DNA from 4 places in the Bacillus sp. L381 genome. Region 1 is predicted to be linked to each of the others. Evidence: riboswitches for the same ligand, from Rfam matches in the RefSeq annotation. Region 1 holds a riboswitch; each other region holds the start of a gene.
The links. Region 1 has a riboswitch for S-adenosylmethionine ahead of QRX25_RS09240 (2-hydroxyacid dehydrogenase). Riboswitches for the same ligand answer to the same signal wherever they lie in the genome.

Region 1 (7,777 bases):
AGCAGATCCTTGTTCAATTGAGTTTTAATGCTGCAACTGTGTGCCTGAAAAACGCTGAACAAGAAAGCAGTCTCAAATCTCCCTCTTGGCATAAGCTCTAACAAAAAACGCCCCGAAGGTTCGGGGCGCTGCAGTTAAGATGCGTATTCAGGCAAAGCGTCATTTTGTTTCGCCGTTTTTTCTTCAGGGATATGTATCCATTTTGTCAAAAGTGCACTTGCAAAATATAGCGCCGCGAAAATCCATACGACACCTTGTGCGCCGACAAGACCGATAAATGCCCAAGCCAGCGCCGGGCCGACAAACGCTGACAGGCCGGCAGCCAGATTTAATACAGACATGGCCGCCCCCTTATCTTGGCCAGCTGCTGTCGGGACAATGGCTCCAATCGGAACGAATCCGGCAAGAAGGCCTCCCCAAATAAAGCCGATAATACTGACGAAAAGCAAGTTCCCATGTGATATAACAGGAGCGTAATATAATAAAAGGGTAAAAATGCCGCAGCCCACTCCTCCGAACCACATGACGGTCTTTTTCCAGCCGAATGCATCGCCAATCACGCCAAAAATTAAATTGAATACGATGTTGCCTAGAAAAATCGTTCCCCAGATCTGCAGCCATACATTTGTAGAGATGCCGTGCTGCGCCATATGCATAGGAAGAAAAACCGGAAAACCGTATGTTCCGATGCTGTTAATGATTCGAACGATCCCTCCCGAAAGCACACGCGGATTTTCAGCAAGAATGGTGATTCCCTTCATTAATTCATGCGCCTTTTCCTGCTTATCTGCTTTTTTCTTTTCAAAGCGGTCCCTATTTAAAATCAATGCAAAAAACGCGCCGAGGCATACCCAAAAAATCGAACTCCAAAGGGTATTCAAATAGCCGAATGATTTGATCGCCCAGCTTGAATACCACGCGCCGAACACAAACATGCCGCAGCAATAAGCAATCCAGAACCAGCCGACCGCCGTACTGAGCTTGTTTTTTGGCGACCGGTAAATCACCCAAGTCAAAAAAGAATAGGCAAACAGCGGATACCCCAGCCCTTTAATAAAATACGTGACATACATTACCGGCAAATTAAGATATTCAAATCCGTATGCGATAAACGCGGCTGTTCCGATGACGTAAAATAACAGCCCCATAAACATCGTCCGCTTTGCCCCGAAGGCTTCGAGGCAGACGCCTGAAAACCAAGACGCTGCTGCAAGAGAAATACCGTAAACCGTAAACAGGGACGCTGATTGCTGAACCGTCAAGCCGTTTTCAATTAAAAACGGACTGAGCCAGCCTTGTTCAAGGCCGTCTCCCATCATAAACAGCACAACTCCCAAAAACCCCCAGGCAAGCTGTTTCGGAATTCCTATTTTATTAAGCATTTTTTGTTCCTCCTCTGCAGACTTTCATGTTGTCATTAATCATTCAGAAATATATCCCAGCCCCGAGTCAGGCTTTCACCGCCGGCTGAAAATGCGTAAATAACCTTTGCGTATGTTTCCATTCTTCATATAGGAAGAGATCCGTCTGATCCGATTCCGGTTCAATAACCTTTGTGCGGCTCGAAAGCTCTTCTTTCACACCGAGAGCCTCGTTGCAAATCACCGCCGCCCCCATTACGGATGCCTGACTGAAGCCTTCTCTCTTATAAATCTTCTTTTGCAGAAGGTTAGCAAGAAACTGTGTTAATGCATCACTTTGGAAACCGCCGCCGCACACCTTCACATCATTTTGTGAAAAGGAAGTTACCTCTGTTAACGCCTCATAGTTCCATTTGATTGAAAAAGCAATTTCCAGCAGTGCGGCTTTGACAAAATGCGCTCTGCTTAAATTATGGGACAGCGGGGCATCAAAAATAAATCCGCCTTTTGCAAGTGCGTTTTTCTCAGGCGATAAATAGGAGCCTAACGCAGAAACACAGGCATGATCATATTTCGGCAGCTTTGCGATTTCCTGTTCCATGACGCCGTAGGATTCATTCGGATAAAAAATGGATTTTAATTTTTGATAATTGAGCCCGGTTACACCCGGATTTGTTTCTAGAAGCCATTGACCTTCTTCTGTGTGGCAATTCAGCCATGCTTTCTCTAAACTTTCAGTTCCGGCCTCCGCCGTTATCTTTGTAATCGGCGTTGTCGTGCCGGATATGATGACGATATCCCCCGGCTTTGCACCCGCACTTTTGATGGCAAGCTGTGTGTCTCCTCCGCCTGCAATCACAGGCACTCTTTCCGGAAGGCCGAGAACCTCCGCTTTCTTAAACGTTAACATTCCGACAACCGTCCCAGAGCGGACGAGTGAAGGAAGAATGGAAGAAGGAACACCGAAGATATTGCATAATTTTTCGGACCACGCTTTTTTCCTTACGTCAAACAGCAGCGTCTCGGCAGCCTGTGACGGTTCATAGCTCAAAATTCCGCTCAGCTCAAATGTCACCCAGTCACTGATGCTTGTGATATACGCCACTTCTTTCCATAATGACGGCTGTCTTTCTTTTAATCCCACAAGTTTCATTGCGGAAAATAGAGCGCTCGGGAGACGTCCGGTTTGCTGATGCACTTCATCTTTTAATTCAATTCCGCTTTCCCATTCGCGCCCTCTGTTATCAATATTGGGCAGACCGAGAAATGCTTTTTTATCTTTATTGATCAGAACAACTCCCTGCCTCTGGCTTGTTGAGGTAATTCCGATTAATGTAATATGAGGGCTTTTGGCAATAACCGTCCTTGCCATCGCGCTGATTTTCGTCCATATTCTTTCCGGCGAGAAATAGCGGCCGTCTGGATAAAGCGGCTCCGTCACATATTCAATGTCTTCCCTTTCTAGTGCGGTCACTTCGCCGCCGGCAGTCACAACCGCGACTCGTGCATTCCCCGTCCCGATATCAAATACAAGGTAGCCTTTTTGTCCGGCCATTACAGATTCCTCCTTTTGCTATCCCTTTGTTACAAGTTCTCTTTTGTTATAAAGTTCACGTATTGAGCAGGTTTGATCTTTTTTCCATTTGAAAAGCGCATCATTTAAAATTCTCACATGATGATCCTCCACTTCAAATGTTGCTCCCGCTAAATGGGGAGTCGCTAACACATTCGGCAAAGAGATCAATTCATAATCAGAAGATTCAGGCGGTTCGTGATAAAATACATCAAGGATCGCTCCTTTAATCCGCCGTTCTTTCAACACCCGCAACAGCTCTTCCCTGTCTGTTACCGCCGCTCTTGACGTATTGACAAAAACAGCTTCTTGTTTCATCAACTGAAAGTGCTTGGCGCCGATAAGGCCGATGGTTTCTTCTGTGCGCGGCAAGTGAACGGAAACAATATCACTTTCAGAAAATACCCGTTCCATCGTCGTTTTTTCATACTCCCGGTTTTCATGATTGACAAATGGGTCGTAGTACAGCACCTTACAGTCAAAGGCGGCCAATAGCCGGGCGATTCTCTGTCCAACAGCTCCGAAACCAATAAGGCCGACTGTTTTTCCCGTCAGCTCATATCCTCTGAATTTGACGTAAGCCTGCAAATAATCACCATTCCATTTCCCATCCTTCAGCCACTGATGAGAAGAATACGTATGACGCAAAAATGAAATCACATTTCCGATAAACAGTTCAGCAACGGCCTGGGCATTTCGGGCCGGTGTAAAGAAAACAGGAATCTTTCTTTTATTCGCCGCCTCAATATCCACATTAGACGGCATCCCTCTGCAGACGCCGATAAAAGCGGAATCCGGCAATATGTCAATGACACGCTCAGATACCTCATCAAGTTCAGTAATAAGCCCCGCCGCATTTGTCTCTTGGATCATCCGGATTAATTCGTCTTCCCGATAAGCCCGGCCGTGCTTCTTCCACGGCCTGTGCACAGTCCGGCCGAACAGCTCTGTCAGCTCCTTCAGCCCCTCATCGTGATATGGTGCGGTAATTAAAACCGTCATGGTGCAAAACATCCTTTTCACATAAATTTTTCCACAAAAAAATCTCTTTCCCCGAAGAAGGAAAGAGATTCATATACCGTCTTTATCCGCTTGAAGCGCACAAATATGTATAGATCATTCTTTCCTATCTTTCAAGCGTACGCTTGCTGGAATTGGCACAATAAATGTTGCCGAGGTTTCATAGGGCCAGTCCCTCCACCTCTCTTGATAGAAAATAAAATGATGAAATTGTCAGGCTGTTTAAAAGAATAAACCCATCATAGAAAAGTCTTTCTTGGATGTCAACACTTTTTTCTGAATTGACGTTCGATTTCGAAATGTTATAATGCTTACAATATAAAAAAAGAGGAGAAATGGGCTATGAATTCTGCAGCAGAACAGCCAAACGGGGTCTTTAAGTCGGTGTGCTCACTGGACTGTCCCGATCAATGCGGTTTGCTTGTGACAAAAAAAGACGGAAAAATCGTAAAAATTCAGGGAGACCCCGATCACCCGGTCACATCAGGGAACATATGCAACAAAGTCAGACACATGGCTGAGCGCATTTATGATGAGAAGCGTTTAACAGCTCCGTTAAAACGGATCGGTGAAAAAGGCGAAGCCAAGTTTGCGCCTATTTCTTGGGAGGAAGCGATCAATACGATCAGTGCGCGCTGGAAAGAGCTGATTGCCGAAGAAGGAGCAGAAAGCATTCTTCCGTACAGCTTTTACGGCAATATGGGAAAACTGGCGGCAGAGGGAATGGACCGCCGTTTTTTCCATCGTCTCGGGGCGAGTCATCTTGAACGTACGATCTGCAGCAAAGCCGGATCTGAAGGCTATAACTATACAATGGGAGAAGGCGCGGGTACTGATCCTGAGGAGACCATCCATGCAAAACTTTTTATTTTTTGGGGAATCAATGCTGTCAGCACAAATATGCACCAAGTTATGATTGCTCAAAAAGCCCGGAAAAAAGGAGCTAAAATTGTCGTTATCGATGTACATAAGAATCAAACCGGCCGGCTTGCCGATTGGTTTATTCCCATTCGTCCCGGCACAGATGCCGCACTCGCTCTCGGTATCATGTATGTCTTATTCGATGAGAACCTTCACGATGAAGCATTTCTCACAGAATACACTGAAGGCAGCGAAGAATTAAAAGCGCATGTCAAACAGTATGATCCGGAAACGGTTTCTGTTATTACAGGCGTTAAAGCCGACGATATCAGACGTCTTGCGAGAATGTACGGTGAAACCTCCCCTTCCCTTATCAGGATCGGAAACGGCATTCAGCATCATGACAATGGCGGAATGATCGTCCGCACCGTTGCCTGTCTTCCGGCTGTAACAGGACAGTGGCTCAACACCGGGGGAGGCGCAATCAAACATAACAGCGCGGTATTAAACTATAACAGACAGGCGCTACAGCGTCCTGATCTGCTATACGGCAGAAAGCCAAGATCATTTAATATGAACAGGCTCGGAAGCGTTCTTTTAGAAACAAATCCGCCCGTGCGCTCCCTGTTTATATACGGCACCAATCCCGCAGTGGTTGCGCCGGAAGCGAATAAAGTCAGAAAAGGCCTGCTGCGGGAGGATTTATTTACAGTCGTTCATGACTTATTTTTAACGGAAACCGCCAAATATGCGGATATTGTGCTCCCTGCTGCATCTGCTTTTGAGACCACGGATTTTTACACGTCTTACTGGCATCATTTTATTCAGCTGCAAAAACCGGTGATCGAACCGTATGGAGACAGCAAATCGAATACAGAAGTGTTCCGTTTGCTTGCCGGGGCGATGGGTTTTACCGAGCAGGAGCTTCAGGATTCTGATGAAGAATTAATCAAACAGGCGCTGGACTGTCCCGACAACCCGTATATCGAGGATATTGATTACGATTCGCTCTCACGCCATTCCTTTATGAGAGCCAAACGGAAAAAACCGCTTTTACCGGGCAAGCTCAAGACACCAAGCGGAAAGATTGAATTATATTCTGAAAAGATGAAACAGGAAGGTTATCCGGCGCTGCCGACGCACATTCCTCTGAAGAGCGATGACGATTTTCCGTTTCTATTTGTTCCGGGACCGAATCATAATTTCTTAAATTCAACATTTTCGAATAATGAAAAACACGTAAAACTGGAAAGGGCGCCAAAACTTTTTATTCATACAGAAGATGCTGCCCGCCTAAACATAGAAGACGGAGAAACCGTCAGGGTTTGGAATCACCGCGGTGAATGTGAATTGACAGCTTCAGTCGGCGAACAGGTCCTTCCCGGCGTTGCAGTCAGCCAAGGTCTTTGGGCCGACATGGATGATAAAAAACAGCTGGTCAATTCACTCACTCCCGATCGGCTTGCAGATATGGGCGGAGGCGCTGTTTTCTTCTCCGGAAAGGTGCAGATCGAAAAGCTCGGAAAGCAAAAATAAGCTCCCCCCGTCTTACTGAAGGTGAATCCTTTCGGCGGATTTGACCGTATAAAACATAATAACTTTTATTGGAGGTTTGCTGTATGGATATCATTACCGGCATCGGAATCGCTTTAGCCGGATATTTCATAGGAGACGGATTAAAAAACTTTAAATCACCTGACCCTCATGAACACACTGACCAAATTCTCATTAAAGAAAAAGATCTGTACTTCTATATTGGCTATTATTTAGGAGTTACTAAGGAAGAAGCGAAACAAATCGTGCCTGACACTTCCGGCATTCCGCACATTACCAGAAACGGAAAGCGGTACGTACAAAAGACTGCATTAAGAGAATGGCTGACTGCCATGCTGGAAAAAGATTAACACCTGCCACGAAAAGCGGGAAGAGTTTTTCTCTTCCCGTTCATTAAGACATGCCGTCCTATGTCTCCTCAACCCCAAACATACACCGGATATCGTCCTTATTTAAGGAAACACCCCCTCCTTTTGATTTCAAATAAAACCCTTTCTTATATAATCGTATGATCTCACCATATGAAAGCTCATGACGAAGGAGCGCCATCAAACGCCCGTCTTTTTCATCCTGTTTATTGAACCATTCATACTGTTCTGACCAGTTCACTTTCTGCATGTCAAACACCTTCTCACTTTGGATTCAGCTTTGAGTCCCCTACTATTTCTCTTACCTGTGATATCTTTGTTTCCTAATAAAGTATCCTTCAAACTTTTCCAAGGGTTTTGCATCCCTCTCCCCTGTGAAAACCAACCGTAAATCCTTTTGTCATTCGTTCAAAGTTAGGCTCATTAATAAATGTGAAAGTGCAATTTTGCAGGTTGTACTTCTCGATTAACTCTTTCTCCGTCATGCTTACACTCTCTATATTTTATTTGCAAAAATGTATATTATGTATGCAACGGAATAGTATCATGAGAGACTGGTTTTAACTATGTTCAACTAATGGTAATGAGCAGTTAGAATACTGAACTTAATGCGTTTGATACATTATAATCTTTTTCTGCAAAAGAAACTGTTACTCTATGTACTTTTTTAGAGTCTGCAAACATAAAAATTATTTGGCTAAAATTCAATTTTTCTCGGCCACAATTAAGTCAAGGGCTTTAAAACAGTCTATATCTATCCCATTTCCAAATAGTTTTTCACACTAATAGGTACAACGCATCTTGCTTTGTAAATCTTGCTTTTTGGGTGATATATTATGTCGCTTGCAGTATGACTTAATAGCTGTTTTAAAGTAATCTTTTTAATTCATTCGTAATCCCTTCTTCGCTTCTCCGTTATGATGAACAGAATACACATCCATATTTTAACACACTGTGATTTAGCAGACTGAACGATTCGTGCACCCAGCTTCTAGCCGGTTACATACCCTTTCTTGTAGACACTCTCTACATAAACAGTC
Region 2 (7,777 bases), 1.2 Mb from region 1:
ATTGCGATTATGAGAACGGCTGGTGTTAACTGTTGGCGGTGAATTTCACTGCCTTCTTTTTCAATTGAGCCTAAAACAATCGGCAGGTGATGCGCTTATGTTCAACGGAGATGAAAAGGTCATAATCGTAGAAGGAAAATCAGATAAAATCAAAGTCAGGGAAGTGCTCATCGAACCCGCGGAAATCATCTGTACAAACGGAACGATCGGCCAAACCGAACTGGAAGACTTGGCGGACCGCCTGTTTGACAGAGACGTGTATATTTTAACGGACGCAGACGACTCCGGAGAAAAATTAAGAAAACAGCTGAAAAGGGAGCTTCCCGAAGCGCGCCATATCTGCATAGACAGAACATACAGGCAAGTCGAATCGTGCCCGGGCCATCATCTCGCATCTGTGCTGATCAGAGCCGGCCTTGATGCAGACCCTGTATTTTTGAAAAAGAACGACCTGAGGTGGTAATCAAAATGAAAGAACTCCAAGAAAATGAACTCGAATCGATTCAGGATGACGTCTATCTCCTGTATTTGTACACCCCGTTTTGCGGCACATGCCAGCTGGCGTCCAAAATGCTTTCCGTCGTCGAAGAAATGCTGCCAGAAGCCGCCTTCTATAAAAACAACGTGAATTATTCCCCCGCATTCGCCAAAGCCTATCAGATTGAGAGCGTTCCGTGCTTTTTGCTGTTTAAAGGCGGAGAGCTTGTTGAGAAAGGATACGCCTTCCGCTCCGTTTCCTATTTATATGAGCTGATTAAACAAAAAACATCGCAAACGTTCCCGATGTGACAATTTTTACAGGAAAATGTCGTGCGGTTTATAAAGGGTTCTGTCCGTTAAAAAGAGAAATGTGTATGTATGGCCATTAAAACGGGAGGTTATACGAGTGGAGAAAATAGAAGTTTTAGAGAATGACGGACAGCATCTGTTTTTGAAACCGCTATTAAACGCCTCAACGCTGCTGATTACATTCCAAGGAGAAACAGAAGCCTTAACGGTCTCAATTAACGGACAGGGAGAAATGAGAAAAACGGCGGCTTCAAAGGAAAAATCTAATTTGACCTTTTACGGAAACCAGACGGAAATCATTCATCTCTTGCACGGTGATGTCTCTTTGCAGAAACTTATCCAAAGCGGAAAACTCAAAGTGAAGGGATCATTTCGGGCCCTGCTGAAGCTGGAGGCCATCCTCTGGCTGACAAACGGATTTTTTCAGGCGGTCAGCAAGCGGCCGTAACTGCCATTCTACCTATGTGACAATAGCTCCCATTATTTATTTTATTGACTTTTTATCATTCGCCGTGCTATTCTACAGTAAGAATTTCCGGACGAAAATACAATATGTTTTCTCTTATCAAGAGAGGTGGAGGGAAGTGCCCTATGAAGCCCGGCAACCATCAACGATGTTGAAATGGTGCCAATTCACTCAAAGCGATCTGCTTTGGAAGATGAGAGAAAGGCCTTTTTCAATAAGCCTTTCTGCTCATTTTTGCAGAAAGGCTTTTCTTTTGCAGAGAAACCCGGAAGATTTCTTAGAATAGTGTAAGGCAGGTGATTGCTTTGATCCATCTTCAAAATGTTTCAAAAATTTACAAAGCGAAGCATGGGGATGTCAATGCTGTCCAAGATGTCACTCTTGATATCAAAAAGGGCGAAATATTTGGAATTATAGGATATAGCGGAGCTGGTAAAAGTTCCTTAATCCGTCTCCTGAACGGCCTTGAAAAGCCGACATCAGGCACCGTGGAAGTCGCGGGGACGGAATTAAATAAAGTAAGCAGCCGCGCATTGAGAAAAGCGCGTCAGGAAATCAGCATGATCTTCCAGCATTTTAACCTTCTTTGGTCGCGAACCGTCCGGGAGAACATTATGTTTCCGCTGGAAATCGCCGGCGTGAAAAAAAGCGAACGAGTCCGCCGCGCCGATGAATTGATTAAACTGGTCGGATTAGAAGGAAAAGAAAAGTCTTATCCGTCGCAGCTGAGCGGCGGACAAAAACAGCGTGTCGGCATCGCCCGGGCGCTCGCCAATAATCCGAAAGTCCTTCTATGTGATGAAGCGACATCAGCGCTAGACCCGCAGACGACCGATTCAATTTTAGATCTTTTATCCGATATAAATGACAAACTCGGCCTGACAATTGTGCTCATTACTCATGAAATGCACGTCATCCGAAAAATCTGCAACAGAGTCGCCGTCATGGAAAACGGGAAAGTCGTTGAAGAAGGCGAAGTGCTCCAAGTCTTCAGAAACCCGCGTGAGCCGATGACAAAGCGTTTCGTTCAGCAGGTGACAGAACCGGAGGAGACGAAAGAAACCATTCAGCATTTTCTGCAGGAAACCGCCACAGGAAAAACGATTCAGCTTTCATTTGTCGGGCAGGCTGCCGAACAGCCGCTCATTACGGAGATGATCCGAAACTTTGACGTGGACGTCAATATTCTGCAGGGGAAAATTTCACAGACGAAAGACGGAGCCTACGGTTCTTTATTCATCCATATTGACGGTCAGGAAAAAGAAGTAGAAAACGTGATCCGGTTCATCAAAGACAAACAGGTAGAAGCAGAGGTGATCACAAATGTTTGAAAAATGGTTCCCGAACGTTGATATAACCGAGCTGTGGACGGCCACATACGAGACTCTTTATATGACGGTCATCGCTTTAGCCTTTTCATTTGTCATCGGAGCGATTCTCGGCCTTCTGCTCTTTTTAACGGGAAAGGGAAGCTTATGGGAAAATAAAATCATTAACACCGTGATTGCGGCGGTTGTCAATATTTTCAGGTCTATTCCGTTTCTTATTTTAATTATTCTGCTTCTCGGCTTTACTAAGTTTTTGGTCGGATCGATTTTAGGGCCGAACGCGGCATTGCCCGCGCTGATTATCGGCTCCGCGCCGTTTTATGCCCGCCTTGTTGAAATCGCGCTCCGGGAAGTTAATAAAGGAGTCATCGAAGCTGCGAGATCAATGGGAGCAAAGACATCGACGATTATCTTCAAAGTACTGATTCCTGAATCAATGCCTGCGTTAATCTCGGGCATCACCGTTACGGCTATCGCCCTGATCGGATCTACCGCCATTGCCGGCGCCATCGGTTCGGGCGGACTCGGAAACCTTGCATATGTAGAAGGATACCAGTCCAATAATACGGATGTAACGTTTGTGGCAACTGTATTTATTCTCATCATCGTCTTTATCATTCAAATTATCGGTGATGTGATTACAAATATAATAGACAAAAGATAAGGGAGGATTTACATTGAAAAAGATTGTACTAAGTGCGCTGCTGCTTGTGTTCGCGGGAGTTTTGACTGCCTGCGGATCAAACGGCTCTAATAAAAAGGAAATCGTCGTCGCTGCGACAAAAACACCGCATGCTGAAATCTTAAAAGAAGCGGAGCCGCTTCTGAAGGAAAAAGGCTACACATTAACAGTAAAAGTGCTGAACGATTACAAAATGTACAACAAAGCGTTAGCTGACAAAGAAGTGGATGCGAACTACTTCCAGCACGTTCCTTACCTTGAACAGGAAATGAAAGAAAATAAAGACTACAAACTCGTAAATGCCGGAGCCGTTCACCTTGAGCCGTTCGGAATTTACACGAAAAAATACAAATCACTGAAAGACCTGCCTAAAGGCGCGACCATCATCATGACAAACAACGTCGCAGAACAAGGCCGTATGCTGGCGATGCTTCAAAAAGCCGGACTGATCACACTGGATCCGAAGGTGAAAACAATTGACGCCACTACGAAAAACATTACGAAAAACCCGAAAAACCTGATATTCAAAAAAATCGCCCCTGAATTAACGGCGAAAGCATATAATGAAGAAGAAGGCGACGCAGTCTTCATTAACGTTAACTATGCGATTCAAAACAAATTGAATCCGTTAAAAGATGCGATTGAAGTGGAATCAACGAAAAACAACCCGTACGCCAACATCATTGCCGTTCGCAAAGGTGACGAAAAATCAGCGAAAATCAAAGCGCTTATGGAAGTGCTTCATTCTAAGAAAATCAAAGACTTTATTGAGAAAAAATACGACGGAGCCGTACTTCCTGTATCTGAATAAAGCGAAAACCCCGGATGAATCATCCGGGGTTTTTTTCGGGTATTAATCGGAGAACTGTCCATAATAAAAGGGAAGGTTAACGATTGGAGGGAATGGCAGTGGCTCAATATCAGGATAACGGCAAAAGCGTGCATGACGCATTAAAACAATACAAAGAAGGTTTAGGCATATTCGAACAGAAAATGCCGATGATGGGACGGAAGTTTAATGAATTTACTGAACAGTGTTTCTCAGCGGATTCATTAACTGAAAAAGAGAAACAATTAATCGCTCTCGGCATCAGCATCAGTGCCCAAGATGAATTTTGCATGATTTATCATACGAAGGGCTGCCTTGACCAGGGCGCGACAGAGGAAAACATCCTTGAGGTCATCAGCGTCGCGGCGGCATTCGGAGGAGGCGCAGCGCTCAGTCAGGGAGTGACCCTCGTGCAGCAGTGCATTCAGGAATTCGGACATACGACGCATTAGAAAGAGCAATCGTGTGAATACCGCTTTTCACATAAAACCAGCGCCGGTTTCCGGCACATTCGAAAGGATTCAGGGGCACACTCTCTTTGGCCGGAGCAGCGGATCATTGTTACAATGGAAACAAACAAATGAAGGGATTGATTCATTATCTGCACCAGCCATGAAAGACTGGACCTTGACTATACGCCTGAAATGGAAAAAGCGATGCAGAAGTCACACGGCATCGGCTACGAGGAATATGGACGGCGTCTTTCAAAAAGGATGGAAGTCGAACGGCAGAGGGAGCTTGAATACCAAAAAAGCAAGTTCCTCGCAGCGCAGCTTAATGAGAAAATCGGTCAGTAAAAAAGGGCGGAATTCCGCCCTTTTTCTGTTTCAAACAGCTTTAATTACGCCTGGATCTTTGATAAACTTTAGGAATGTTCCGGGTAATATAAAAAGTTGTATTTACTTTTCATTTGTTATAAAATTAGAATGAGAATAAATTGAGAATAATGATTATATATTTTGGAGGTATAGATATGGCTGCTTCAACATTAACGATCAAGGATCTTCACGTTGAAATCGAAGGAAAAGAGATCTTAAAAGGTGTAAACCTTGAAATAAAAGGCGGCGAATTCCACGCTGTCATGGGCCCGAACGGTACCGGTAAATCCACGCTTTCAGCAGCGATTATGGGACACCCGAAATACGAAGTTACAAAAGGCAGCATCACGCTTGACGGCAAAGATGTACTGGAAATGGAAGTGGACGAGCGCGCTCAGGCGGGTCTTTTCCTTGCGATGCAGTACCCAAGTGAAATCAGCGGTGTGACAAATGCCGATTTCCTTCGCTCTGCGATTAACGCACGCCGCGAAGAAGGCGATGAAATTTCGCTTATGAAATTCATCCGCAAAATGGACGAAAACATGGAGTTCCTTGAAATGGACCCTGAAATGGCGCAGCGTTACCTGAACGAAGGCTTCTCCGGCGGAGAGAAAAAACGCAACGAAATCCTTCAGCTTATGATGATCGAGCCGAAAATCGCCATTCTTGACGAAATCGATTCAGGTCTTGATATCGATGCGCTTAAAGTCGTTTCTAAAGGAATCAACAAAATGCGCAGCGAAAACTTCGGCTGCTTAATGATCACTCACTATCAGCGCCTTCTGAACTACATCACGCCTGATGTCGTTCACGTTATGATGCAGGGACGCGTAGTGAAATCAGGCGGAGCGGAACTTGCGCAGCGCCTTGAAGCGGAAGGTTATGACTGGATTAAAAAAGAACTCGGCATTGAAGACGAAACTGTAGGCCAAGAAGCGTAAGCGTTAGGGGGATAAACATGACATTGGAAACGAAACTATCCGTAGATCAGGAATATGTCAAAGGCTTTTCCGAAAAGCATCAAGAACCTGCCTGGCTGAAAAACCTGCGCTTACAGGCTCTTGAAAAAGCTGAAGATCTGCCGCTGCCTAAGCCTGATAAAACAAAAATCACAAATTGGAACTTTACAAAGTTCAACAAGCATACAGTAGAAAATGCGCCGCTTGCTTCTTTAGAAGATTTAGCTGATGAAGCAAAAGCGCTGATCGACATTGAAAACGAAGACAAAACGTTATACGTGCAGCGTGACCAAACGCCTGCTTTCCTGTCTCTGTCTAAAGAGCTGAAAGACAAAGGCGTCATTTTCACGGACATCTTAACGGCTGCCCGTGAGCACAGCGACCTCGTTGAGAAATATTTCATGAAAGACGGCGTAAAGGTCGACGAGCATAAATTGACTGCGCTTCATGCGGCATTAATGAACGGCGGGGCATTCCTTTATGTTCCTAAAAACGTTCAGGTGGAAACGCCTGTTCAGGCCGTTTATGTTCATGAAAGCAATGACACGGCATTGTTTAACCACGTGCTGATCGTCGCTGAAGACCACAGCTCCGTCACTTACGTTGAGAACTACATCAGCACGGTGAATCCGAAAGAAGCTGTGTTCAACATTATCAGTGAAGTGATCACAGGTGATAACGCCAGCGTGACGTACGGTGCCGTTGACAACCTGTCAGCAGGTGTCACAACATACGTCAACCGCCGCGGAGCCGCGCGCGGACGCGACAGCAGAATCGAGTGGGCGCTCGGTCTGATGAACGACGGCGACACGATTTCTGAAAACACGACTAACCTCTATGGAGACGGCACATACGGCGATACGAAAACCGTAGTTGTCGGAAGAGGAGAACAGACGGAAAACTTTACGACGCAGATCATCCACTTCGGTAAGGCTTCAGAAGGTTATATCCTGAAGCACGGAGTCATGAAAGATGCCGCATCTTCCATCTTTAACGGGATCGGCAAAATTGAGCACGGCGCGTCTAAAGCAAACGCTGAACAGGAATCCCGCGTCCTGATGCTGAGTGAAAAAGCACGCGGTGACGCAAACCCGATTCTTTTAATTGATGAAGACGATGTAACTGCAGGACATGCGGCATCTGTCGGCCGCGTGGATCCGATTCAGCTTTACTACCTAATGAGCCGCGGAATTCCGAAAGAAGAAGCGGAACGCTTAGTCATTTACGGATTCCTTGCTCCGGTGGTAAAAGAGCTTCCGATTGAAGGAGTTAAGAAACAGCTCGTCTCCGTCATCGAAAGGAAAGTAAAATAATGAATATCACCGATATTCGTGAACAGTTCCCGATCCTTCATCAGCAAGTGAACGGACATGACCTCGTGTACCTTGACAGCGCGGCGACTTCTCAGAAGCCGCGGGCTGTCATTGAGGCAGTGGATCAGTATTACAACCGATACAATTCCAATGTCCACAGAGGCGTCCATACTCTTGGCACAAGAGCGACAGACGGCTATGAAGGAGCGCGTGAAAAAGTCCGTAAGTTTATTAATGCGAAGTCAATGGCTGAGGTCATTTTCACAAAAGGCACGACAACTTCACTGAATATGGTGGCGCTGAGCTATGCCCGCGCCAACTTAAAACCCGGTGATGAAGTGGTCATCACCCAAATGGAGCATCATGCGAATATCATTCCGTGGCAGCAGGCTGTAAAAGCAACCGGCGCGACTTTAAAATATATTCCGATGCAGGAAGACGGCACGCTTTCGTTAGAAGACGTCCGGCAGACTGTCACAAGCCATACGAAGATCGTGGCGGTCGCTCATGTGTCAAACGTACTCGGCACGATCAACCCGATTAAAGAAATCGCCAAAATCGCTCATGACAATGGCGCGGTCATCGTGGTCGAC
Region 3 (7,777 bases), 640 kb from region 1:
TATGATTTGTTCGTTTCCGGGTACTCTGTTTTGAACCCGGGTTTATTAACCGTCATGCTTCTCATCCGTCTGGCCTCAGGCGCGCTTCTTGCCGGCCTTCTCGGCAAAGTAATCAGTGATGCGCTGGCTTACACGGGAGTGCTGAACGGCATGGCTCTCGGAAAAGAATTGAAGAAGAAAAAGAAACAGGTGAACCAAGATGCAGGTATTTGAACCCCTTCTATCGGCCCGCCGTCTTACCTTTTCTTATGATCAGGATGAAAAGCCGATTTTTCAAAACGTGTCATTTCAGCTCCGCAAAGGAGAGCGGGCTTTATTGCTCGGACCGAGCGGATGCGGCAAAAGCTCGCTCGCCCTTTGTTTAAACGGCCTGTACCCGGAAGCCTGTGATGCGGTTCAAACGGGAACCGTTTCCTTATACGGAACACCGCTTTCAAACTTGGCAGAGCCCGCCGCTGCATCCATCGGAGTGGTGTTTCAAGATCCGGATCAGCAGTTTTGCATGCTGACGGTTGAAGATGAAATAGCCTTCGGTCTGGAAAATTTGCAATATACAAAAGAAGATATGGATACCATCATCGATGACGTTTTGGAAAAATTAGAAATCACTCATCTGAAAACACGAACGATCGCCTCGCTGTCAGGCGGTTCAAAACAAAAAGTGGCGCTCGCCTGTATCATTGCGATGGATCCGGAACTCATTATTTTGGACGAACCGACGGCACAGCTTGATCCATATTCCGTCCGTGAATTTGTGCGGCTGATCAAAGAACTTCAAGCCAAAAGAAACTTCGGCCTTCTCGTAATCGAGCATCAGCTTGATCATTGGGCGCCGTGGATGGACAGGACGATTGTCCTTGACGAAACCGGTCAGATCGTGATGGACGGAGAGACGGACGCTATCTTTGAAACAAAGCTTGAAGAGCTGACGAGACTCGGCATTCCGATTCCGCGGGTGATCCTATTGCAGAAATACGTCAACATTCCTTTTACATTGTGCAAAGAAAGTCTGTTTCACAAATCTGTACCGGCTCTTCCCCGCCCCCGGTCCGCCGCGCTTTCGGCAGAGGAAGCACTGAGTGTTCACGGGCTGTCATGCAAAAGAGGAACGGATATCATTTTTCAGGATGTGAGCTTTTCCGTAAAAAAAGGGTCAATTACTGCGATTGCCGGTCCTAACGGAACAGGGAAGTCCACGCTCCTGTCCGCCGCGGCCAAGCTCATCCGTCCTGTGAGCGGAGACATCAAAATAGACGGCAGACCGATAGATTCCTATTCTGAAAAAGAGCTTCGGCGCCTGATGGGATATGTTTTCCAAAATCCTGAACACCAGTTTGTCACAGATTCCGTCATTGACGAGCTGCTGTTCGGCTTTGAAGACGGCAATGCCGCAAAGGAGAAAGCTCTTCAGCTGTTAACCCGGTTCGGCCTGAGACGCCATGCCTCACAGCATCCATTTTCTTTAAGCCAAGGACAAAAACGCAGGCTCAGCGTCGCGACGATGCTTATGCACAATGTGAAAGTTTTGCTGCTTGATGAACCGACTTTCGGGCAGGACGCAAAAACGGCGCGTGAGTGTATGCAGATGCTGCGGGAGATTCAAAAGGAAGGCACGGCTGTTTTGATGGTGACACACGATATGGAGCTCGTCTCAGATTATGCCGACACGATCCTTGTGCTCTGCGGCACGAAGCTGGTATACCGCGGAACTCCCGATTCTTTGTTTACTGATCATATCGGAACCGCGGAACAAGCGCATTTAGCTTTGCCGCTGCAGTATGAATGGATGAAACACGACAGGAGGCGGAGAAATGAACGTGCGGCTGGAAGCTGTTAACCCGTCAATTAAGGCGGCGGCTGTTTTGTTATGCGTCATTATGCTGTCGTTCATTTATAATCCGTACACCCCAGCTGTGTTTTATATCATCATTGCGGGAGGCGTCCTTTTGGCGGGAAGCGTGCCGCTGAAAAAATGGCTGCTGTTTACGATTCCATTTGTGATTCTCGCCTTCGGTTCTTTATGGACAGCCGCCGTATTCGGAAACGTCCCGACAACCGGAAGCAATCTGCTGTTTAAGCTCGGGCCGATTGCCGTCAACAGTGACAACGCGGCGCTCGGGATTGCTATCGCGTTTCGTATTTTATGTTTTTCCGCCTTGTCGATGATGTTTCTTTTCACAACCGATCCGATACTGTTTATGCTCAGTCTGATTCAGCAGTGTAAGCTCCCGCCGAAGCTTGCCTACGGCGTTATCGCCGGGTTCCGGTTTCTCCCTCTTCTGAAAGATGAAATCCTGATCATCCGGCATGCGCACAGAATCAGAGGCGCGGCGTCTGATTCCGGACTGAAAGGAAAGCTCTCCGCCTTCAGACGCTTCACCATTCCGCTTTTGGCGGGCGCAATCAGAAAGGCGGAACGAACAGCGATCGCGATGGAGTCTAAAGGCTTTACGGGCAGCCGAAACCGCACATTTTACAGAACGGTTACTGTGGGCCGCGCCGATTGGTTCTTTTTCCTGCTCGTGCTTCTGTTATTCGGCGCAAGCTGTCTCGTGTCACTGTTGTTTTTATAAAAACAGGCCGCCGGAGTGATTCGGCAGCCTGTTTTGTTATGTATGTTACTCATGGTAATTAAGAGCCTGAGCGAGGTTGGATTTGATCGTAATATCTGAGAAATTAATACCGAGCTGTACAGCGGTTTGGGCAATTTCCGGCCTGATTCCGGATAAAGTGGACGTAACGCCGATCAGGTTCAGCGCCTCAATTAATTTAAAAATCTGGTGCGCCACCATCGTATCGACAACCACTACGCCTGACAAGTCAATTAACAGATGCTCAATCAACCGATCCGCACATGTGCTCAGCGTATTTTCCAGAACGAATTTGGCGCGCTCCGTGTCAATATTGCCGACAAGCGGCAGAAGCGCCGTCCGTTTGCTCAGTGTAATAACCGGCGAGCTTAACTCTAAAATCATTTCTCTTTGCGCATTCAGCTGCATTTTTGAATTATGCTCGGCGTGATCGACAAACGTGTAAATCGTAAAATCAAATACTTGAACAATTAAATCCTCCCATCTCTTTCTTTCTCCCTCAGCAAACGCAGATTCATGTTCATCGGCAAACGCGTCATAATAACTGATATACAGCCTCCGGTTTCTCATGAATTCACGGACAACGTACTGGACGGGAGTATCGAGATGCTTCTGGTCTTTCGCAAGCTCAATCACCCACTGCTCGAACTTTTCTAAAAATTCTTTTTCCGGCATGATATACATGTTATTAATCTGCCGGTAAAATTCTTTATCCTGCTCCTTCAGTTCTTCTATGATGACGGGATTTGTCAAAGAATAAATCGAATTCGGATCCGAATCTTCCATTGTTTCGATCCAATCTTCCGCAATTTGATCAACCTGTCCTGAAAAATAGTCGTATAATGCTTCACTTATCTTCATACCTCTTCTCCTTTCCCATTTTCCAATTATAGCGTTACCGGGTGAGGAATCAAAATGAAAGTTGTTATACTATCCATTTATTTGAAATTTTTTAGTGCAATAGATTGCGCCTTTTTTATGAAAATGCTTCAAATGACTCTTTCCGTGCGGTATGCTCTGCCATAAAATAGTAGCAACACCCTTGAATCCACTCGCAAGCATAAAAAAGGAGGGCTTTTTTATGAATGGTGAAATGCGGTTGATTCCTTATGTCACGGATGAGCAAATCATGGATGTGAACGAGCTTCCTGAGGGTATTAAAGTGATTAAGGCGCCAGAATTGTGGGCAAAAGGGTTTAAAGGCAAGGATATTAAAATCGCAGTGCTTGACACAGGCTGCGACATTAATCATCCTGATTTGAAAGACCGGATTGTCGGCGGGAAAAACTTCACCGATGATGACGGAGGCAAAGAAGACGCGTTTTCCGATTACAACGGACACGGGACACATGTTTCCGGAACGATTGCCGCCAATGATTCAAATGGCGGAATTTCGGGTGTTGCGCCGGAAGCGAGCCTTTTAATCGTAAAAGTTCTCGGCGGGAAAAACGGCAGCGGAAAATACGAATGGATCATTAACGGCATCAACTACGCCGTTGAACAAAAGGCTGATATCATTTCTATGTCACTCGGCGGGCCGAGTGATGTGCCTGAACTGAAAGAAGCCGTCACAAATGCGGTAAAAAGCGGTGTACTGGTCGTTTGCGCAGCAGGAAACGAAGGCGACGGAGACGAGCGGACAGAGGAACTGTCGTATCCGGCCGCTTACAACGAAGTAATCGCCGTCGGATCAGTCTCAGTCGCGCGAAAATCGTCAGAATTTTCAAACGCCAATAAAGAGATTGACCTCGTGGCTCCCGGCGAAAACATTCTCTCCACCCTTCCCAACCATAAATACGGGAAGCTGACGGGCACTTCAATGGCCGCCCCGCATGTGAGCGGAGCGCTTGCCTTAATAAAAGGGCTTGAACAGGCCTCGTTTCAGCGGACGCTTTCTGAGGCAGAAGTTTACGCCCAGCTTGTGCGGCGGACCCTTCCCTTGGATATCGCCAAAACATTGGCCGGGAACGGATTTCTGTATTTAGACGCGCCTGATGTGCTGATGGAAAAAGCCGAACAGGCACAGCTGCTGTCTTTCTGATATGTTTCTCATATAATGATTAATCAGCTTGTCACATCATCAATTTTTAAAATGTGAGATTTTCTATTGACAGTGATCTGAATAAGCTGATAAGATAACCAACAAATGATGTAACTTTTCAAAAAAATTGAAATATTTTCTCTTATCGAGAGTTGGGCGAGGGATTGGCCTTTTGACCCCAACAGCAACCGACCGTAATTCCATTGTGAAATGGGGCGCGTGATTTTTGCGCCGAGACAATTGTCTCTTAAGGCACGGTGCTAATTCCATCAGACATGATCTGAGAGATAAGAGAGGCTTACATTTTGATGTTAAAGCCTCTTTCTCTCATGAGAAAGAGGCTTTTTTGTTACATCTTACTTAAAGGAGGAGACTTAATGACAACTATTAAAACTTCGAATCTTGGTTTTCCGAGAATCGGCTTGAACAGAGAATGGAAAAAAGCGCTTGAAGCTTATTGGAAAGGAAAAACTGATAAAGAAACGTTTCTAAAAGAGCTTGACGGTTTATTCTTATCAGCTGTCAAAACACAGCTTGACCAAAATATTGATATCGTGCCGGTCTCTGATTTCACCCATTATGACCATGTGCTCGATACAGCCGTCAGCTTTAACTGGATTCCGAAAAGATTCCGCAGCATCACGGATCCCATTGATACATATTTCGCGATTGCCCGCGGTGTAAAAGACGCCGTTTCCAGTGAAATGACGAAATGGTTTAATACCAACTACCACTACATCGTTCCTGAATATGACGAAAGCATTGAATTCCGTCTGACGAGAAACAAACAGCTTGACGACTACCGCCGGATCAAAGAAGAATTCGGAGCGGAAACGAAACCCGTCATTGTCGGTCCGTACACATTTGTCACGCTTGCGAAAGGTTACGAAGAATCAGAAGCGAAAGCGATTCAAAAGCGCCTTGTCCCTCTTTATGTTCAGCTGCTAAAAGAGCTTGAAGCAGAAGGCGTCAAATGGGTTCAGATCGATGAGCCTGCCCTTGTGACAGCTTCTTCTGAAGATGTCCGCTCCGCAAAAGAACTCTATGAATCAATCACAAAAGAGCTTTCAGGGCTGAATGTCCTCTTACAGACATACTTTGATTCGGTTGATGCGTATGAGGAACTCGTTTCTTATCCTGTACAGGGAATCGGGCTTGATTTCGTGCATGACAAAGGCAGAAACCTGGAGCAATTGAAAAAACACGGCTTCCCGAAAGATAAAGTGCTGGCAGCGGGTGTGATTGACGGCCGCAACATTTGGAAAATCGATGCTGAAGAACGCCTTGATGCGACTCTTGATATCCTCAGCCACGCTGACATAGAGGAATTATGGATTCAGCCTTCAAGCAGCCTTCTGCACGTCCCGGTGGCAAAACACCCTGACGAACATCTTGAAAAGGATCTGCTGAACGGCCTGTCATACGCTAAAGAAAAACTGGCGGAACTCGGTGTCTTAAAAGAAGGTCTCCTGTCCGGAAAAGCGGCCGTCAGTGCGCAGATCGAAGAGTCCAAAGCTGCACTTAAAGCTCTGAAAGCTTTCGCAACAGGGGCGAACTCAGCTCAAAAAGAAGAACTGAATCAGCTGACGGAAAAAGATTTCTCCCGTCCTGCAAGCTTTGAGGAACGATTGGCGCTGCAAAATGAATCACTCGGTCTTCCCCTTCTGCCGACGACGACAATCGGAAGCTTCCCTCAATCTGCTGAAGTGCGGAGCGCACGCCAAAAATGGCGGAAAAAAGATTGGACGGACGAACAATACCAAGCCTTTATTAATGCGGAAACGAAGCGCTGGGTTGACATTCAGGAGGAAATCGGGTTAGACGTGCTCGTTCACGGAGAATTTGAACGGACGGACATGGTCGAATACTTCGGTGAAAAACTGGCCGGATTCGCCTTTACGAAATATGCATGGGTGCAGTCTTACGGTTCACGCTGCGTACGTCCGCCTGTCATTTTCGGAGATGTCGAATTTATCGAACCGATGACGGTAAAAGATACGCTCTACGCCCAATCGCTGACGGAAAAGCATATGAAAGGCATGCTGACTGGACCTGTCACCATTTTAAACTGGTCATTCCCGCGCGTGGATATTTCAAGAAAAGAAATCGCCTTCCAGATCGGGCTTGCCCTCAGAAAAGAAGTAAAAGCGCTTGAAGATGCAGGTATTCAGATTATCCAAGTCGATGAACCGGCGCTCCGCGAAGGGCTGCCGTTAAAAACGCAGGATTGGGATGAATATTTAACTTGGGCCGCAGAAGCATTCCGATTAACGACGTCTTCTGTGAAAAATGAGACGCAGATTCATACGCATATGTGTTACAGCAACTTTGAAGATATCGTAGATACGATCAATGACCTTGACGCGGACGTCATTACAATCGAACACAGCAGAAGCCACGGAGGATTTTTAGAGTATCTGAAAGAACATCCTTACGTAAAAGGCCTCGGACTCGGTGTATACGACATTCACAGCCCGCGTGTGCCGGCTACTGAAGAAATCTATCAAATTATCGATGACGCGCTTGAAGTGTGTCCGACAGACCGCTTCTGGGTAAACCCGGACTGCGGACTGAAAACAAGACAGCAGGAAGAAACCGTTGCAGCATTAAAAAATATGGTCGACGCTGCGAAACAGGCACGGAAAAAACAAGCTCAGCTTGTATAATAAAAAAAACAGCCATCCCTTATTTGAGCGGATGGCTGTTTTTTTCTGGGCCCGTTACTTATTTTTCAGCGCCTCTGCAAGGTCATACAGTGAATCATGCTGCTTAATTTGATAGCCCCGCCCTTCTTTCTGCAAATACCCTTTTTGGCAGAATTGCGTCAGTACATGTAAAAGATGACGGTAAGATACACCTAAATAATCACAAACCGTTATGTGCTTCTCTTTATAAAATCCTTCAAAAGCCGTTTGCAAAATAAAATCAGCAAGCCGGTTTTCAAGCGGGAACGCCAGACTTTGTGAATACTTTGAAGCCATAAGTGTTGCCTTTATACTTAAAAACTTAGCCAATTCACGCAGGAATTTCGCATCCTGAAGCAATTGCGAGCGGCAGCGGTCAATCGGCAGAGCAAAACAAACAGTCTTCGCTGAGGCCTGAATTCCTTTTGTATAATACATTTCATGTAATAGTTCCATTTCTC
Region 4 (7,777 bases), 750 kb from region 1:
ATATTCCCTTTTTGGGCTTCTTCAAAAAGGAATTGGTAATGTTCTCTAGAATATGTATGTAAATGTATCGTTCGGTTATTCAGTCGGGCGCATTTCAAAAAGGGGTCCTCCCATTAAAAGGTGTTCATCCATTTGATAGACAAAGAATATCATAACAAAAGAACCGCGTTTCAAAAAGTAAGATTAAGGGAAATGAAAAGCGAAGGGGAGGGGTACATATGATTTATGCAGGACGGATTCAAAACCAGCAATACACTCAATACGCAAACCGGTCAGCGGGTTATAAGCCTGATTACGCCGGCGTTACGAAAGCGGCCGCCCTCGCCAATGACAGGGTGTACAGAGAGGTGGAGCGCCGCCAGGAAAACACCGCAGCCGCAGCAAAGAAAGTCAATGAGGAAAAACGTAAGCGCTCTCTTTCCCGCCTCCCGCAAATTATGGGAAAAGGCCGATTGATTAATCAATGCGTATAAAAAAGCCCGGAAATATCCGGGCTTTTTTGAGTCTTATAATATGAAAGAAGAAAGGAATGATCTAATTGAGGAGATTTACATTATTCATCGCAGGGCTGTTTCTATTCGGCCTCTTTACAGCCGGGATGAAACCGGCACACGCGGCAGAGGGCTCCGAATTAAAAGGTGTCACGCTCACACAGCTGGCGCCGCATGTCTGGATGCATACAAGCACAGGTATGGCAGACGGGAGCCCCGTCCCTGCGAACGGATTGCTACTTGATACTTCCAAAGGAATCGTGTTGATTGACACTCCGTGGAATGACAGTCTTACAGAGCAATTAATGACACAAATAAACCAGCAGTTTCCCGGCAAAAGGATGACCGATGCCATTGTGACACACGCCCATGATGACCGTATAGGCGGGCTGAACACCCTGTACAAATACGGTGTAAAGGTGCACAGCACGAAGCTGACAGCTGACTTCGCCCGACAGCAGGGATATGCCCGGCCGCTCGGAGATTTAAAAAACGTGGCAAAGCTGAAATTTGGCGATATGAAAATGGAAACGTTTTATCCGGGAAAAGGGCATACGGAAGACAATATCACCGTCTGGCTGCCTCAGGATAAGCTCTTATTCGGCGGATGCTTAATCAAGTCTTTAGAAACAAAGGAAATCGTGCCTACTCCGGGCTTTTATCCGGATCAGTGGCCGCGCGCCGTTCAGAAAGTGATGAAAAGATACCGGGACATAAGCATTGTCGTCCCGGGCCATGGCAGCCCGGGGGATGGCCGCCTGCTCCCACATACGATAAGCCTTCTGAAAGAAAATAAGTAAAGAAGACCGGCGCTCCCATTACAGAGTGCCGGTTTTTTATCTCTTCCTGATTTTCATCAAACTAAGGAAAGCAAGCGCAAGCGCCAAAACGGCATATCCCGCTATCGGCCAAATATGCTATGGAACGAAGAATAATCTCCGGATATGACTTCCTGAGCCAGTTCGATCGAGTGAATAAACGGTAAGGCATAAGCTATATGTTTGAACGTCTCACCAAGCAGACTGACATCCATCCAAGCCCCGCCGAGAAATTGAACAAGCGTAATATAAATGGTTCCGATACCTGAAATTTGTTTGTCCGTAAACACAGCTCCTAAACATAACCCGAAGAAAACGGACATCATCGCAATCGGCAGCAGCACAGCGATACCCGCTAGAAGATTGATCCATTCGGCGGATAAGCCGGCAGCAGCTGCTGCGATAAAACAAATGACGATTTGTAAAATGGCTAACGGCAGCATTGGCAGTGCATAACCGATGACATAATCGGCTGTTTTTAAAGGAGAAGCAAACAAACGGGTCAGAAGAGCGGTCTGTTTGTCTTTTGCGATCAGCAATGCAGAGAACATCGTGAGGAAAGCAAAACCGAAAACAATAAGTCCGGGTGCTAAATGCTGAACTTTAAAAGTGTCAAGCGGCGCATTTTTCTCAATCGCCGTAAACAGAAACAATAGAATAACAGGCAGAGCGATTCCAAGGATGATAGATAGGGGATCACGGAAAATTTCTTTACGGTTGCGTATGGCGAAATCAAGCATAAAGCCCCGCCTCCCCGTCACAAATCGCTAAAAAGGCATCTTCAAATGTGGCTGAATGAGTTTGCTTTTTCAGGTCCTCAGCCGTACCCAGTGCTTTTAATGTCCCATTTTCTAAAATGCAAATACGGTCTGCCAGTGCTTCAGCTTCTTCTAGATAGTGTGTCGTTAAAATGATCGTCATGTCTCCCTTTAATGACTCAAGATTTTTCCACAACTCACGGCGTGAACGGACGTCCAGACCTAATGTCGGCTCATCTAAGAAATAAATATCCGGTTTTGTAATCATTCCCATTGCGATGCTGAGCCGGCGCTGCATTCCTCCTGATAACGTTTTTGTTTTTGCTCTTTCTTTCTCTTTTAATTGAAACAATTCGAGCATCTCATCCGTTCTTTTTTTCCTTCTTTTTTCGGAATTCCGTAGACTCCGGCTATAAACTCTAAGTTTTCCCGTACGGTTAGATTAGGGGCGATGGCTGTTTCCTGCGGAGACATAGTCATTTTCGGTTTTATTTTATCCAAATCAGTCAAAATGCTGTGACCAAGCACTGATGCATCACCCTCATCTGGAGAAAGGAGGCCGCAAAGCATACTGATTAATGTCGTTTTTCCGGCTCCGTTCTCTCCGAGTAAAGCGAAAAATTCTCCTTTTTCAACTGAGAATTCAAGTCGGTCAACAGCGGCGGTTTCTTTATAATGTTTAGTTAATTGCTTCAGCTCAATCGCGTGCATTTACTCATCCTCCTCACCATCTGTATTGATTTGCTTTGCGTTTAAAATATCTTTTGCAAATTCGAAAAAGAGTTCTTGTTTAACAAGTGCGATACCCTGCTGGTCATCCCCGAGCATAAGCAGTGAGTCCCCCGGCTTTATATCAAAAACATCTCTTGCTTCTTTAGGAATGACAATCTGTCCTTTTGTGCCTACTTTAACAGTCCCGAATATATGCTTCCCTTTTGGTGCTGTCATGTTTAACCCTCCTATATAAATTGTATTTTTTGTATGAAATGTAATACTTCGCATACTAAACATACAATTAAATTCCATAAAATTCAATAAATTTCTTGAAAAAGTATAATTTTCATAAAAAAACACTCCTGTCATATCAACAGGAGTGTTTTTGATTTTATAGTTTTTGTTTCTTTACCATTTCCAGATGGGGAATGCCCGCATCTAAAAATTCTTCGCCAGACGTGACTTGGTATCCTTGTTTTTCGTAAAACGGAACCGCCTGTGTTTGCGCATGTAAGATAAAGCTGTCGGCGCCCTTAGCTGCCGCCGCTTTTTCAAGCGCCTGCATAATGATGGCGCCGACACCGAGAGAGCGGTGGCTTTTCATCACGCAGATGCGCTCTAATTTTCCATGCCCGTCTTTCAAGCGCCATCTGCCGGCTCCGACCGGCTGGCCGCCGTCATAAATGACAATATGCTCTGACGTGTCTTCGAATTGATCAATCTCTTCTTCTTCCGGAACGTGCTGCTCTTTAACAAAGACCTCTTTTCTGACGAAAAAAGCGTCGTTCAGCTGTTTTTCAGTTTTTGCAATGATGGCTTCCAAACAGTTATTCTCCTCCGCCTAATAAAAATGTTTCGTACACAGTCCATGAGCCGTTATCCAGCTGATAGAGCAAGTGAAAACGGTCGATGACTTCTTCGTGGGAAATGTCCAGCATTTTCAGCTGCCCGAGTACGTCGGAATGTTCATCTGACGACAGCTTCTGGCCGACTGTGACATGCGGAACGAAGCTGTATTCCGGCTCTCCGGATAATGCTCCTGAGTAGCATTTCTCACTCAGCGTTTTTAATTCCTCCGTCGGCTCCGCTTTCATGTATATCACATTATTTACAGGAGAAAACGAGCTGTATTTTGTGATCTTCAGAACGAGCGGGTGCGACTCTTTTGCCGTCTGTCTCAGCTGTGATACGACCTGCTCGATTTCCTGTTCTGTCGCTTCAAACGGATCTCTTACCGTCAGGTGCGGCGGTATGAGCGCGTAGCTCGGGTCGTAGCGTTTTCGGTACGAATTTGCGAGATCCTGTAATTTTTTTGATGGAAATAAAACAATACCGTATTTCATGAAAGTTCCCTCCTTAAATGAATGGTTACAGCATTTTCTTCAGCGCCGGCGTTATGAGCGGCTGCCAGTAGGTCCACTTATGATCCCCGTCGAAGGTTTCATACGTGTATTCAGACTGTTTGCTTTCCAGCAGCTGTTTGAGCTCTTCGTTCGGCGCGGTGAAATCAAGAATCTGGCCGTCCGTTGTGTGAACGTCGGTTTCTTTTTCTCCGATTTGATGATAAACGGAAATCTGTTTGAGATCCTCCGACTCCCGGACGGCATCCAGGACGTGCCCGTCAACATACGGAGACTGCATGATGACGTTTCCGAACATGTTTGGATAGTCAATCGCCGTCATGAGCGAAACGGTTCCGCCGAGGGAATCCCCGATCATTGTGCGGCCGTATCCGACTTGATAAGTCGGGTATTCTTTGTCGATAAAAGGAACGAGCTCATTTGCGATAAACCGTTTATATGAGGCGAACTTAGAGCCTTCGGGATGGTATGTGTCTCTTCGCTCCCGCACATTTTTATAGGGGACGCCGATAATGATGCAGCGGTCAATTTCCCCCTTTGACATGAGCTCTTCCGCCTGCCGCCCGATTTTCCCTAATCTGAAGTAATCATGGCCGTCCTGGGCGATGACCGTATGATATTTATACAGGGGGGAGTAGGTGTTTGGCAGGTAGACCAAAACGGTCATTTCTTCTTCAAGCTCATGGGAGAAAAGTTTTTTCTCATGAATGATTCCGGTTTTCGGTGCCACTTAGCATTCCTCCAGGCCGCTTCTTGTCTTAATGGTTTTTCCCTATTGTACCATGAATTATTAGAAATTTCTTTCTTCAGATGCACTTCTTGAGAGAGTTCAGAAAATTAAAAAGTTGTTGAAATTCATTTTATAGTGCGTTAATATAGAACAATCAGAAAATACAAAACAATATTCTTATCACGAGAGGTGGAGGGACTGGCCCTTTGAAACCTCAGCAACCGGTTTGCTTTGCCGCAGGAAGGCAAAGTGCCAAGGTGCTAAATCCAGCAAGCGATTCACATGCTTGGAAGATAAGAGGAAGAGAAAAGCTCCTTCTTCTTATGAAGAGGGAGCTTTTTTATTTTTGAAAAAGGATGGTGCCTGCTGATGACGCAGCATGTTGAAACAAAATTAGCCCAAATCGGAAATAGAAGCGAAGAAGCAACGGGAACGGTCAGTCCGCCGATTTATCTGTCCACCGCTTACCGCCATAGAGGAATAGGAGAATCTACAGGCTTTGATTACGTGCGCACGAAAAACCCGACTCGCCAGCTCGTTGAAGACGCCATCGCCGTGTTGGAAAACGGTGCGCGAGGCTTTGCTTTCAGCTCGGGAATGGCAGCCATTCAAACCATTATGGCTTTATTTAAAAGCGGGGATGAATTGATTGTATCCTCCGATTTATACGGAGGCACTTACCGTTTATTTGAAAATGAGTGGAGAAAATACGGCTTAAGCTTTATTTATGATGATTTCAGTGATGAAGACTGTTTACGCTCCAAAATAACGGAAAACACGAAAGCGGTATTTGTTGAAACGCCGACAAATCCGTTAATGCAGGAGGCGGACATAGAAAAAATCGCCCGCATTACGAAAGAAGCCGGCCTGCTTTTGATTGTGGATAATACGTTTTACACCCCGGTGATCCAGCGTCCGCTTGAACTGGGAGCCGACATCGTCATTCACAGCGCCACAAAATATTTAGCCGGGCACAATGATCTCCTTGCCGGTCTGGCTGTCGTAAAGGATGAAGAGCTCGGCGACGTCATATTTAATCACCAAAATGCGATCGGTGCCGTTCTCCCGCCGTTCGATTCGTGGCTTTTAATGAGAGGGATGAAAACACTCGGACTCAGAATGCGCCGTCATGAAGAAAACGCCCGTGAACTTGCAGAATTTTTAGAAAAAGAAGAGGAAATCACCGATGTGTTATATCCCGGAAAAGGCGGAATGCTGTCTTTCCGGCTGCAAAAAGAGGAATGGGTCAATCCGTTTTTAAAGGCGCTTAAAACGATCTGTTTTGCAGAAAGTCTCGGAGGGGTGGAAAGCTTTATTACATACCCCGCGACACAGACGCACATGGACATTCCGGAAGATATCCGCATCGCAAACGGCGTCTGCAACCGTCTGCTGAGATTTTCAGTGGGAATTGAACATGCAGAAGATTTGAAGCGGGATGTAAAGCAGGCATTACAGCAAGTAAAAGAGGGGGCCGTGTCGTATGAGTAATCACAATTGGACGCTGGAAACCCAGCTTGTGCACAACCCATTTAAAACAGACGCAGCCACCGGAGCTGTCAGCGTGCCGATCCAGCATGCCTCCACATTCCATCAGTCATCATTTGAGGAATTCGGGACATATGATTACAGCCGCTCCGGCACACCGACAAGAACAGCGCTTGAAGAAACAATTGCGGGGCTTGAAGGCGGAACGAGAGGTTTTGCTTTCAGCTCCGGAATGGCGGCAATTTCGACGGCATTTCTGCTCTTATCCCAAGGCGACCATGTGCTCGTCACGGAGGATGTGTACGGCGGAACATTCCGTATGGTGACTGAGGTGCTGTCCCGCTTCGGAATCGAACACACCTTTGTCGATATGACGGACACAGAAGCGGTCGCCTGCGCCATCCGGCCGAATACGAAAGCCATCTATATGGAAACACCGTCAAACCCGACGCTCGGCATAACGGATATTAAGGCCGTCGTCAAACTGGCAAAGGATCACGGCTGTCTGACATATCTTGACAATACTTTTATGACGCCTGCACTGCAGCGTCCGCTTGACCTCGGCGTAGACATCGTGCTTCACAGCGCGACGAAATTTTTAAGCGGGCACAGTGACGTCCTGTCAGGGCTTGCCGCCGTAAAGGATGAAGAGCTCGGCAATCAGCTGTATAAGCTGCAAAATTCGTTTGGAGCGGTACTTGGCGTCCAGGACTGCTGGCTCGTATTGAGAGGATTAAAAACATTACAGGTCAGACTGGAAAAAGCGAGCCGGACGGCTGAACGGCTGGCTGCCTACTTTCACGGGCATCCCGCCGTCAAAAACGTTTACTATCCGGGGCTTGCCGGACACCCGGGAGCCGACACTCATAAACGACAAGCGAGCGGAGCGGGCGCCGTCCTGTCCTTTGAACTGGAAAGCAAAGAAGCCGTCAAAAAGCTGGTCGAAAACGTATCGCTTCCGGTGTTCGCAGTCAGCCTCGGCGCCGTCGAATCCATTCTCTCATACCCTGCTGCCATGTCGCACGCCGCCATGCCGAAAGCAGAGAGGGAGAAACGCGGCATCACAGACGGGCTCCTGCGCCTGAGCGTCGGAGTCGAAAACGCCGAAGATTTGGAACGCGACTTCGAACAAGCGCTGAAAAAAATCGCCCCCGCCGGAGTGAGATCATAAACGAAAAGGGCGCCGCCAAATTTGTGCGGCGCTCTTTTTTATTTTTGATAAAAAAAGTGTTGACGAACGGATAACCAGGATATATAATTATAAATGTCAGAGAGACAACAACATACCCAGCAACACATACATATCATGATTCCGTAGCTCAGCTGGGAGAGCGCTACCTTGACAGGGTAGAGGTCGCTGGTTCGAGCCCAGTCGGAATCATAGCCGAAACCCTTGCGTAGCAAGGGTTTTTTACTT

Region 2: linked by a shared signal. The riboswitch ahead of metN (methionine ABC transporter ATP-binding protein) and the one ahead of QRX25_RS09240 (2-hydroxyacid dehydrogenase) in region 1 are both predicted to bind S-adenosylmethionine.
Region 3: linked by a shared signal. The riboswitch ahead of metE (5-methyltetrahydropteroyltriglutamate--homocysteine S-methyltransferase) and the one ahead of QRX25_RS09240 (2-hydroxyacid dehydrogenase) in region 1 are both predicted to bind S-adenosylmethionine.
Region 4: linked by a shared signal. The riboswitch ahead of QRX25_RS05815 (methionine biosynthesis PLP-dependent protein) and the one ahead of QRX25_RS09240 (2-hydroxyacid dehydrogenase) in region 1 are both predicted to bind S-adenosylmethionine.

What each region holds. Positions count from the first base shown of each region.
Region 1 is NZ_CP127224.1:1,902,953-1,910,729, forward strand. It holds gene QRX25_RS09230 (RbtT/DalT/CsbX family MFS transporter) at 135-1,382, opposite strand; gene QRX25_RS09235 (FGGY-family carbohydrate kinase) at 1,450-2,916, opposite strand; gene QRX25_RS09240 (2-hydroxyacid dehydrogenase) at 2,935-3,936, opposite strand; SAM riboswitch class I at 4,058-4,150, opposite strand; gene QRX25_RS09245 (molybdopterin oxidoreductase family protein) at 4,297-6,351, shown strand; gene QRX25_RS09250 (hypothetical protein) at 6,435-6,719, shown strand.
Region 2 is NZ_CP127224.1:3,069,185-3,076,961, reverse strand. It holds gene QRX25_RS15835 (YusG family protein) at 1-29, shown strand, start outside; gene QRX25_RS15830 (toprim domain-containing protein) at 98-463, shown strand; gene QRX25_RS15825 (thioredoxin family protein) at 469-789, shown strand; gene QRX25_RS15820 (SCP2 sterol-binding domain-containing protein) at 887-1,237, shown strand; SAM riboswitch class I at 1,349-1,455, shown strand; gene metN (methionine ABC transporter ATP-binding protein) at 1,561-2,586, shown strand; gene QRX25_RS15810 (methionine ABC transporter permease) at 2,579-3,247, shown strand; gene metQ (MetQ/NlpA family ABC transporter substrate-binding protein) at 3,261-4,076, shown strand; gene QRX25_RS15800 (carboxymuconolactone decarboxylase family protein) at 4,169-4,546, shown strand; gene QRX25_RS15795 (YuzK family famiily protein) at 4,739-4,891, shown strand; gene sufC (Fe-S cluster assembly ATPase SufC) at 5,068-5,853, shown strand; gene sufD (Fe-S cluster assembly protein SufD) at 5,871-7,184, shown strand; gene sufS (cysteine desulfurase SufS) at 7,184-7,777, shown strand, end outside.
Region 3 is NZ_CP127224.1:1,261,886-1,269,662, reverse strand. It holds gene QRX25_RS06475 (ECF transporter S component) at 1-213, shown strand, start outside; gene QRX25_RS06470 (ABC transporter ATP-binding protein) at 200-1,837, shown strand; gene thiX (HMP/thiamine ABC transporter permease ThiX) at 1,812-2,573, shown strand; gene QRX25_RS06460 (STAS domain-containing protein) at 2,619-3,452, opposite strand; gene isp (serine protease Isp) at 3,673-4,632, shown strand; SAM riboswitch class I at 4,772-4,926, shown strand; gene metE (5-methyltetrahydropteroyltriglutamate--homocysteine S-methyltransferase) at 5,010-7,298, shown strand; gene yeiL (transcriptional regulator YeiL) at 7,353-7,777, opposite strand, start outside.
Region 4 is NZ_CP127224.1:1,152,184-1,159,960, forward strand. It holds gene QRX25_RS05770 (ATP-dependent helicase) at 1-98, opposite strand, end outside; gene QRX25_RS05775 (hypothetical protein) at 219-473, shown strand; gene bla (subclass B1 metallo-beta-lactamase) at 599-1,291, shown strand; partial or broken gene QRX25_RS05785 (ABC transporter permease) at 1,328-2,049, opposite strand; partial or broken gene QRX25_RS05790 (ABC transporter ATP-binding protein) at 2,042-2,778, opposite strand; gene QRX25_RS05795 (AbrB/MazE/SpoVT family DNA-binding domain-containing protein) at 2,779-3,015, opposite strand; gene QRX25_RS05800 (GNAT family N-acetyltransferase) at 3,173-3,604, opposite strand; gene QRX25_RS05805 (YjcG family protein) at 3,609-4,124, opposite strand; gene QRX25_RS05810 (esterase family protein) at 4,150-4,872, opposite strand; SAM riboswitch class I at 5,047-5,172, shown strand; gene QRX25_RS05815 (methionine biosynthesis PLP-dependent protein) at 5,242-6,363, shown strand; gene metC (cystathionine beta-lyase) at 6,356-7,531, shown strand; tRNA gene QRX25_RS05825 (tRNA-Val) at 7,669-7,741, shown strand.